4 regions of the Streptomyces sp. NPDC038200 genome follow, and region 4 is predicted to be linked to each of the others. Evidence: riboswitches for the same ligand, from Rfam matches in the RefSeq annotation. Region 4 holds a riboswitch; each other region holds the start of a gene.
What was found. A riboswitch is a leader RNA that binds a small molecule or an ion and turns the genes downstream of it on or off. The one in region 4 is predicted to bind cobalamin.
Positions count from the first base shown of each region.

Region 1 (2,177 bases), on a different contig from region 4:
TGCCCCGGGCCAGGCCCTTGGCGAGGGTGACGATCTCGCGGGTCTTCTGCCGCGCGAAGGCGAGCCAGCGCAGGATCTGCGGCTCGATGTCGCGTTCCATGGCGGTGTCGAGCGGAACGTGCAGCAGGGAGGAGGAGGCGGACACGTCCACCCGGTCCGCCAGCCCCAGCAGGGTCCCGAGCGTGGAGAGCGACTTCCCCAGGTCGTTCACCCAGATGTTGCGGCCGTCGACGACCCCGGCGACCAGGCGCTTGCCGGGCAGGCCGCCCACGGCCGCGAGGTCGTCCAGGTTGGCCGCGGCCGCCTCGGTGAAGTCCAGGGCGAGTCCCTCGACCGGTGCCTTGGCCAGCACGGGCAGGGCCTCGCCGAGCCGTCCGAAGTAGGACGCCACCAGCAGCCGGGGACGGTCGGTGAGGGCGCCGAGGTCGCGGTAGGTGCGGGCGGCGGCGTTCAGCTCGGCCGGGGTGCGGTCCTGGACCAGGGCGGGTTCGTCCAGCTGCACCCAAGTGGCGCCGGCCGCGCGCAGGTCGGCGAGGACCTCGGCGTACACGGGCAGCAGACGGTCGAGCAGGGTGAGCGGTTCGAAGCCGGCGGGCACGCCCGGCGCGGGCTTGGCGAGAAGCAGATAGGTGACGGGGCCGACCAGGACGGGCCGGGCGCGCAGGCCCAGGGCAAGGGCCTCCGTCAGCTCCGCGACCTGCTTGGCGGAGTTCGCGGAGAACACCGTGTCCGGGCTCAACTCCGGCACCAGGTAGTGGTAGTTGGTGTCGAACCACTTCGTCATCTCCAGCGGCGCCACGTCCTGTGTGCCGCGCGCCATGGCGAAGTAGCCGTCCAGTGGGTCGGCGGCGACGGCCGCTCGGTGGCGTGCGGGGATCGCGCCGACCATGACGGTGGTGTCCAGGACGTGGTCGTAGTACGAGAAGTCGCCGGTGGGGACCTCGTGGATGCCCGCCTCGGCGAGCTGCCGCCAGTTCGCGCGGCGCAGGCCGGCGGCGGTGGCGCGCAGGGCGTCGGCGGTGACGCGGCCCTTCCAGTACCCCTCGACCGCCTTCTTCAGCTCCCGGTGCCGACCCTGGCGGGGGTAGCCGTACACGGTCGCCCGTGCTGCCGCGGCTGCGGACTTCGTGGTCACGGAGATCTCCTTCGCGAGATGAATCCCTGAGATCCTGGCGACGGGACGTGAGCGCGAAGGGTGACGGACCGGCCGGCAGCGGCCCCTGGCCGTCCGTTCGGTGTGCACGCCGACCCGCCCACGAGGTCACCGGGATGTCCGCGCCCGAGTGGGTCGCGCGCGGGCAGGTGGCAGGTCTTCGGACTCACGGGCACGTCCTCACGAGGAGGACACCTACTGGCCGTCGCTTCCCAGGCCCTCCTCGGGCCCAGTGCGTATGACGGCGGTCGTTCCCGCTCACCGCTGCGGGGCAGTCCCGGATTCCCACCGGGTTCCCTCTTGCGACGCCTCCCGCCTGGCTGACGGGGCGAACCAGCTGCACGGGCCAGCCTACGGCCCCGGCCGGGGATGCGGTGCGGCGCGTCCGTCATTCGGATGCGGAATCGAGATCCCCGGTCGCCGCCCTGTCCTGCCCGTACGTCCCGAGGCGCGGCGGGAGAGGGCGAGTTCCGCTTGCCAGGACCGACGCCGAGGCGGCCGGACGTACGGCCATCGCCGTGGCCCGGGACGGCGAGGCCCGCGCGGTCCTCGAAGTCGCCGACGCCGTCAAGGAGACCAGCCCCGAGGCCGTCCGCCGACTGCCTGCCCTCGGACTGACGCCCGTCCTGCTGACCGGTGACAACCGGGCCGTCGCCGAGACCGTGGCGGCCGAGGTGGGCGTCGACCCGGAGCACGTCATCGCCGAGGTGCTTCCGCAGGACAAGGTCGACGTGGTCGAGCGCCTTCAGGCCGAGGGACGTTCGGTGGCCATGGTCGGTGACGGCGTCAACGACGCGGCGGCCCTCGCCCAGGCCGACCTCGGCCTCGCCATGGGCACGGGCACGGACGCGGCGATCGAGGCGGGCGACCTCACTCTCGTGCGCGGGGACCTGCGGGTCGCGGCGGACGCCGTCCGGCTCGCCCGCAAGACGCTGGGCACCATCCGGTCCAACCTCTTCCGGGCCCTTCGCCTACAACGTCGCCGCCCTGCCGCCGGCCGCCGCCGGACTGCTCAACCCGATGA
Region 1 covers NZ_JBVJYH010000012.1:35,783-37,959, reverse strand. Annotated here, with positions in the region: gene metE (5-methyltetrahydropteroyltriglutamate--homocysteine S-methyltransferase) at 1-1,135, opposite strand, end outside; cobalamin riboswitch at 1,288-1,506, opposite strand; partial or broken gene ACZ7KF_RS23950 (HAD-IC family P-type ATPase) at 1,630-2,177, shown strand, end outside.
Region 1: another riboswitch for cobalamin. It lies ahead of metE (5-methyltetrahydropteroyltriglutamate--homocysteine S-methyltransferase); the one in region 4 lies ahead of ACZ7KF_RS37505 (cobalamin biosynthesis protein).

Region 2 (2,177 bases), on a different contig from region 4:
CGCCCGTCAGCGCGAGATGGGTGCCCAGCTCGCCGGGTGCGCGGCCGAGCAGATGGGTGCCGCCGACGTCGGGGACGAAGCCGATGCCGGTCTCGGGCATGGCGATCCGGGACCGTTCGGTGACGACGCGGACGCTGCCGTGCGCGGAGACGCCGACGCCGCCGCCCATGACGATGCCGTCCATGAGGGCGACGTACGGCTTGGGGTAGCGGGCGATGCGGGCGTTGAGGTGGTATTCGTCGCGCCAGAACGCGGCGGAGGCGGTGCCGTCGCCGTCACGGGCGTCGTCGTGGACGGCGCGGATGTCGCCGCCCGCGCACAGGCCCCGCTCCCCCGCGCCGGTGATGACGACGGTCTCGACGGCCGGGTCGTGCTCCCACGCGGTCAGGGCCGCGTCGATCCGGCGGACCATCTCGTGGTTGAGGGCGTTGAGCGCCCTGGGCCGGTTGAGCGTGATGTGGGCGGCCCGTCCCTCGGTGTGCAGCAGGACGGGGTGGGCGGCCGGGGGCGGGGCGGACCGTTCGCTGCCGGTCATCCGCATGCCTCCGTCAGGCCGCGGGCCACGATGACGCGCATGATCTCGTACGTTCCTTCCAGGATCCGGTGTGCCCGCAGGTCGCGGACGATCTTCTCGATGCCCCGTACCCGCCGAGAGGGCGGTGGCCGCCGTGCGGCTGGAGCGCGGCGGCGACCGAGCCCCGGTGACCGGGGCGAACCGCTTCGCCGTCGCACACGGTACGGCGCCTGCCGGTCGCCGCGCCGGGCGCGCGGGCGGTCTGCGTCACCGGAGCGCGGCCGGCCGGCTCCGTCACCGTGCCGGCCGGGCGGAAGCGGCACTCCGGTGCGTCGAGGAGCAGGCCCGCACGGTGGGGTGGTCAAGGCTCCGAGCGCCGTCGCGGTGGTGTGAAGGTGTACAGGTCGAGGATGTCCGGCAGAGGGGCCACGCCCGGGCCGCCGGCGCGTACCCAGGTGACGATGTCCTCGGTCGCGGCCTGGTCGTTGACGAGCCCCAGCCAGACCGGCCGCGCACCGGCGGCCCGGCCCGCGGCGGACGGCTGTACGACGATGACGTTGGCCTGGTCGCACACGTCCAGGCAGTCGGAGATGCGCACGGGCACCTCGGCGCGCAGCCGTGCGGTCTGCGCCGCGTGATCGACGCCCTGCACCTTGGGGCTGCCGCAGCAGCAGTCCCGGCACACGACGACCCGGCACGGCACCGGTCCGCTTCTCTCCCCGGCCTCGGCCGAGGCCGCTCCGGTCGGCCTCTTGGGCATACCGCGCCCCTCCCCTCCCGGGGAGATCCGCCCCGGTGTCGCGTGAGGAGGCGACCGCGTGAGTCTCCTGGCTCCCGGGTCACGGCTCGTCCCGCCTTCCCGCCCGGTCGGGGCGGTGGCCTGCCGGAACTCGCTCACCGGTCACAGTGGCGGGACCGCGCCGGATTCACACCGGCTTCCTCGGACCGCCGTCGCCTTATGTCGCCGGTCATCATTTCATCACCGGTGCCGGCCCGTCATCCGGGTCGGTCCGGCGAGCGGCCTCGTCCGGGGCGACGGCACGGCCGGTCGTGGCGGCTTCGCGAGGGACGCGGGACAAGGTCGTCAAGAATCGGGGGCATCTCGACGTGCGGGTCGGCACCGGGCTCGTGGGTGAAGAGCGCCTGGCCGCGCTGGAGGCCGAGGGCGCACGGCCGGTCCCGCTCGGCGCGGTACGCGTGCGGCTGCTGTACGACGGCAAGGACTCGTGCATCGTGATGCAGGACGTCGAGGGCAACGAGTTCTGCATCGACTGAGCGTCCTCCGAGCCGACGAGTTGCGCACCGGGCGCCCGAGGAGCCGCGGGCGTACGAGAGTTCCCCGCGCAGGGCCACCGGCCCGGCTCGCTGGTGCTTCGTCAGGTTCTGGTTCCGCCGGGCTGCGGGAAGGCCGGCAGCCGAGCGGTGGTGCCCGGTGCTGCGGTGGCCGAGCGGTGGTTCAGCGGGGTGCGGAGACCTCGTCGCGGACCCGTTCGGCGTGACCGGTCGACGGGCGGCCCCCCGCGTCGGGCCGGCGGTGGGTGCAGGTGTGGGTGCCGTCGGCGGCCCTCCGGTGCACATTGGCCGGATGCATAGGTCGACGCCGCTGATCGGCCGGTCGGTCGCGGGAGGGGCGTGACGGTTTCCCCGTCGGGCCGGTCGGCCG
Region 2 covers NZ_JBVJYH010000012.1:41,912-44,088, forward strand. Annotated here, with positions in the region: gene ACZ7KF_RS23975 (enoyl-CoA hydratase/isomerase family protein) at 1-535, opposite strand, end outside; partial or broken gene ACZ7KF_RS23980 (acyl-CoA dehydrogenase family protein) at 532-854, opposite strand; gene ACZ7KF_RS23985 ((2Fe-2S) ferredoxin domain-containing protein) at 876-1,274, opposite strand; cobalamin riboswitch at 1,336-1,455, opposite strand; partial or broken gene ACZ7KF_RS23990 (VOC family protein) at 1,592-1,789, shown strand.
Region 2: another riboswitch for cobalamin. It lies ahead of ACZ7KF_RS23985 ((2Fe-2S) ferredoxin domain-containing protein); the one in region 4 lies ahead of ACZ7KF_RS37505 (cobalamin biosynthesis protein).

Region 3 (2,177 bases), on a different contig from region 4:
GTAGAAGGGGCTCAGCCACAGGGCGTCCACACCGAGCGCGGCGAGGTGGTTCAGCCGCTCGGTGACGCCCCTGAGGTCGCCGAGGCCGTCGCCGTCGGCGTCGGCGAAGCTGCGTGGATAGACCTGGTAGATGACGGCCTGGCGCCACCAGTCGGGATTCCTGGACGAAAGGTCTGCCATGGACAGACTCTGTCCACATCGCCGGGAATCGGAAACGTCCGGCCGGGCGACGCACGGCCGTGCGGGTCAGTCTCCGCAGTGCTCCAGCAGTCCCCGCATCTCCGCGTCCACCACGCGGTACCGCACCACGCGCCCCTCCTTCTCGCCCGCCACGACCCCCGCGGCCCGCAGCAGCCGCAGGGCCTGGGAGACGGCGGGGTCGTTCATTCCGGTGGCGATCGCCAGGTCGGAGACGGCGAGCGGGCCGGTGCGGTGCAGGGCGAGCAGCAGCGCGAGCCGGTTGGCGTCGGCCAGCAGGGAGAAGCGCTCGGCCCAGGTGCGCAGGCGGTCCGCGTCGCCGATGGCGGCGATCGCCTCGCACACCCGGTGACCGTCGATGGTCCGACGGTCGGCTCGGTCGGCAGGCACGAGATGCATGCCGCCATCCTCGCAGGCCCCGTTTTGTGATCTTGAATACCTGCGCAGGTGCGCAGCTATGCAGGAAACCGTGTGTCCCTCTACCGTGGGCGGGCCGTGGTGTTCGGGAAGTCGATGCAAGGTCGACGCGGCCCTCGCCACTGTGATCGGGGAGTTCCCGTCCCGTCCGGCACCGCCGGGCCACTGGTCGTACGACCGGGAAGGCAGGGACGGCGGACGCACGACCCGTAAGCCAGGAGACCGGCCACGGCAGCGCACGAAAAGATCCACGAGGTGCTGGAGCTGACCGCATGAACCTGCCCGGGACGTCCCTGCCCGAGTCCGAGCCCGCTTCCTTCCGCTGGCGACGAGAGGACACCGTCAAGACGGCGGGGCTGATGGTGGTGATCGTCGCTCTGCACGTCGTCGCCTTCGGGATCCTCTTCCTGCTGGTCGCGCCGGGGCACTACAAGGTCGGCGGTGACGTCTTCGGTGTGGGGCTCGGCATCACCGCCTACACCCTCGGCATGCGGCACGCGTTCGACGCCGATCACATCGCCGCGATCGACAACACCACCCGGAAGCTGATGGCCGACGGCAAGCGGCCGGTGTCGGTGGGGTTCTGGTTCGCGCTCGGGCACTCCAGCGTGGTGGTGCTGCTGGCGCTGCTGATCGCGGGCGGCACCTCCCTCGCCGGGAAGGTGATGAACGAGGGCTCCACCACCCACCAGGTGCTCGGCTTCGTCGGTACGACGATCTCCGGCACGTTCCTCTATCTCATCGCGGCCCTGAACCTCGTCGCCCTGGTGGGCATCCTGAAGGTGTTCCGCGCGATGCGCGCGGGGGCGTACGACGAGCGGGAACTCGAGGCGCACCTGGACTCGCGCGGGTTCATGAACCGCGTCCTCGGCCGGCTCACCAGGTCCGTGTCCCGGCCGGGCCAGATGTACCCGCTGGGCTTCCTCTTCGGCCTCGGCTTCGACACGGCCACCGAGGTGTCGCTGATGGTGATGGCCGGTTCGGGCGCGGCGGCCGGTCTGCCCTGGTACGCGATCCTCTGCCTGCCGCTCCTGTTCGCCGCCGGGATGAGCCTGTTCGACACCCTGGACGGCACGTTCATGAACTTCGCCTACCAGTGGGCGTTCGCGAACCCCGTGCGCAAGGTCTTCTACAACCTCGCCATCACCGGCCTGTCCATCGCGGTCGCCTTCTTCATCGGCACGATCGAGCTGGTCGGCGTCCTGCACGAGAAGCTGGACCTGCACGACGACGTCACCGGCTGGATCGCCGGCCTGGACCTGGACAACGTCGGCTATCTCATCGTCGGCCTGTTCGTGGCGGTGTGGGCGGTGGCGCTGTCGTACTGGCGCTTCGCCCGGGTGGAGGAGCGCTGGACGGCCTCCGCCTCCGCCGCGGACTAGGGTCTTTCGGTTGGATCAGACCCCGCGAGCCCGGCATGATCCAAACGAGAGGCCCTGGCTAGCGCGCCACCGTCTCCAGGTACAGCTTCACGTACCGGTCCACGTCCACCTGCAACGCGACGTCCACCAGCGTCCGTTCGCGGCCGCCCTCGTGGATCTCGGACTCGCCGGGGCGGGGGC
Region 3 covers NZ_JBVJYH010000006.1:399,372-401,548, reverse strand. Annotated here, with positions in the region: gene ACZ7KF_RS16290 (glycoside hydrolase family 13 protein) at 1-180, opposite strand, end outside; gene ACZ7KF_RS16285 (ArsR/SmtB family transcription factor) at 247-597, opposite strand; cobalamin riboswitch at 678-860, shown strand; gene nicT (Nickel transporter NicT) at 888-1,997, shown strand; gene ACZ7KF_RS16275 (nucleoside hydrolase) at 2,056-2,177, opposite strand, start outside.
Region 3: another riboswitch for cobalamin. It lies ahead of nicT (Nickel transporter NicT); the one in region 4 lies ahead of ACZ7KF_RS37505 (cobalamin biosynthesis protein).

Region 4 (2,177 bases):
GCGGTCTGACCCCGAGCACACGGTTACTGAAGGAAGCATCCCCATGAAGATCGACTGGGCGGCCCTCGGCTCCGTCTTCGGTGTGAGCCTCGCGTTCACGGTGGGCCTGGTGGCCCTGTTCACCCTCGGTGTCAACGGCCTGGCGCGCCGTGAGAAGGCCGCCGCCCAGGGCGGTTCCGCCGGGCTGGCGATGACCGGTGCGTACGTGTGCTTCGCCGCGTGCGCGGCGGCGGTCGCGTACGGGATCTACCTGATCATGGCCAAGGCCTGATCACGGCCTACTCCTGAGCATGGCCGAGGCCTGACGCCGAAAGCCCGATGTCGGCCCTGCCGGGTCACCGCCTCCGCGGTGCCGGCAGGGCCGATGTGTGTCCGCGGCGCGTGCACGGGCCTGCGGGAGGGTCTCCGCCGCCCCGGCCACCGGGCCGCCCCGCGCGACCCGCCGGACGCCCGCCGGGCCCTCGCCCGCCACCTCCAGCGGCACGATCCGGCCGTCGTCGAGCGGCATCTCGCCCGCATACGCCACCGCGCCTCCCTCCCCACGTCCGTTGCGCCCCGTATGACACGGACGAGCCCTTGCAGATCCTCACCGTCCGTGCGCACGAGCGAGACCGGCGAATGCCCTCCGCGCGAGGGGAATTCACCGCGATCCGGCCGTCCGACGGCGTCCGGCGTGCCGGCGGTGTGGGCCTCCACACAGTCCGGCATCCCAGGTCAAAGGCAAGTTGACGGCCCTTCCGGACGCGTGGTGGACTGCCCAGGCCATGTACGGCGGCAGGAGAGGAAGCCGGTGCGAATCCGGCGCGGTCCCGCCACTGTCACCGGGGAAGAACCCCGGGAGCCAGGAACTCTCACCGCCGATTGACGTCGAACCAGGGCGCGGACACCCTGAGTGAGGACACAGATCGCCATGCCCGGCTGCCGAAGGACCCGTACCAGGCCCGCTTCTGTGCCCACGGCCGGCTGAGCCGATGGGTGCCGATCGCACGTACGCGTACGGCGCCGCCGCCGGCGTCCTGGGGGACCTGCTCCTCGGCGATCCGCGCCGCGGGCATCCGGTCGCCACGTTCGGCCGCGCGGCCGGAGCCGTGGAAGGCGCCTTGTGGCACGACCACCGCGGCTGGGGCGCGCTGCACACCGCCGTATGCGCCGGTGGCGCCGTCGCGCTGGGCGCGCTGGCCGCCCGCGCCGTACGCCCCTCCCGCACCGCCTCCGTCGCGCTGACCGCCGCCGCCACCTGGGCCGTCGTCGGCGGCACCTCGCTCGCCCGGGAGGCCCGGACCATCGGACGCGCCCTGGCGGCCGGGGACGTCGAGGCCGCCCGGGCCCGGCTGCCCCATCTGTGCGGCCGGGACCCGCAGGCACTGGACGCCGACGGCATGGCCCGGGCGGTGGTCGAGTCGGTCGCCGAGAACACCTCCGACGCCGTCGTGGGTGCGCTGGTCTGGGGTGCCGTGGCCGGAGTACCCGGACTGCTCGGGTTCCGCGCGGTCAACACCCTGGACGCGATGGTGGGTCACAAGTCGCCCCGGCACCGGCGCTACGGCTGGGCCTCCGCCCGCCTCGACGACGTCGCCGGCTGGCCCGGGGCCCGGCTGACCGCCGTGCTCGCCGCCGCGGCCGGACCCGATCCGCGGGGCGCCCTGCGCGCCTGGAAGGCCGACGCGCGCAGGCATCCGAGCCCCAACGCCGGTCCCGTGGAAGCCTCCTTCGCGGGCGCCCTCGGCGTCCGGCTGGGCGGGACGCTGTCCTACGGGGGCCGCATCGAGCACCGCCCCGTGCTCAACGGCGCCGCCGGACGACCGGTCCGGGTCACCGACATCGACCGGGCCGTACGGCTCTCCCGCCGCGTCGGCCTGCTCGCCCTCGGCACCACGGTCGCCGCGCGCAGCCTCCTGAAAGGACGTGGGAAGTGAACGGTGGTCTTCTCGTCGCCGGCACCACCTCCGACGCGGGCAAGAGCGTCGTGACCGCCGGCATCTGCCGCTGGCTGGTGCGCCAGGGCGTCCAAGTGGCGCCGTTCAAGGCGCAGAACATGTCCCTCAACTCGTTCGTCACACGGGAGGGCGCGGAGATCGGACGGGCGCAGGCCATGCAGGCCCAGGCGTGCCGGATCGAGCCGACCGCGCTGATGAACCCGGTGCTGCTCAAGCCCGGCGGCGAACAGAGCAGTCAGG
Region 4 covers NZ_JBVJYH010000028.1:25,291-27,467, reverse strand. Annotated here, with positions in the region: gene ACZ7KF_RS37515 (inorganic phosphate transporter) at 1-9, shown strand, start outside; gene ACZ7KF_RS37510 (hypothetical protein) at 44-271, shown strand; cobalamin riboswitch at 733-873, shown strand; gene ACZ7KF_RS37505 (cobalamin biosynthesis protein) at 972-1,916, shown strand; gene ACZ7KF_RS37500 (cobyric acid synthase) at 1,913-2,177, shown strand, end outside.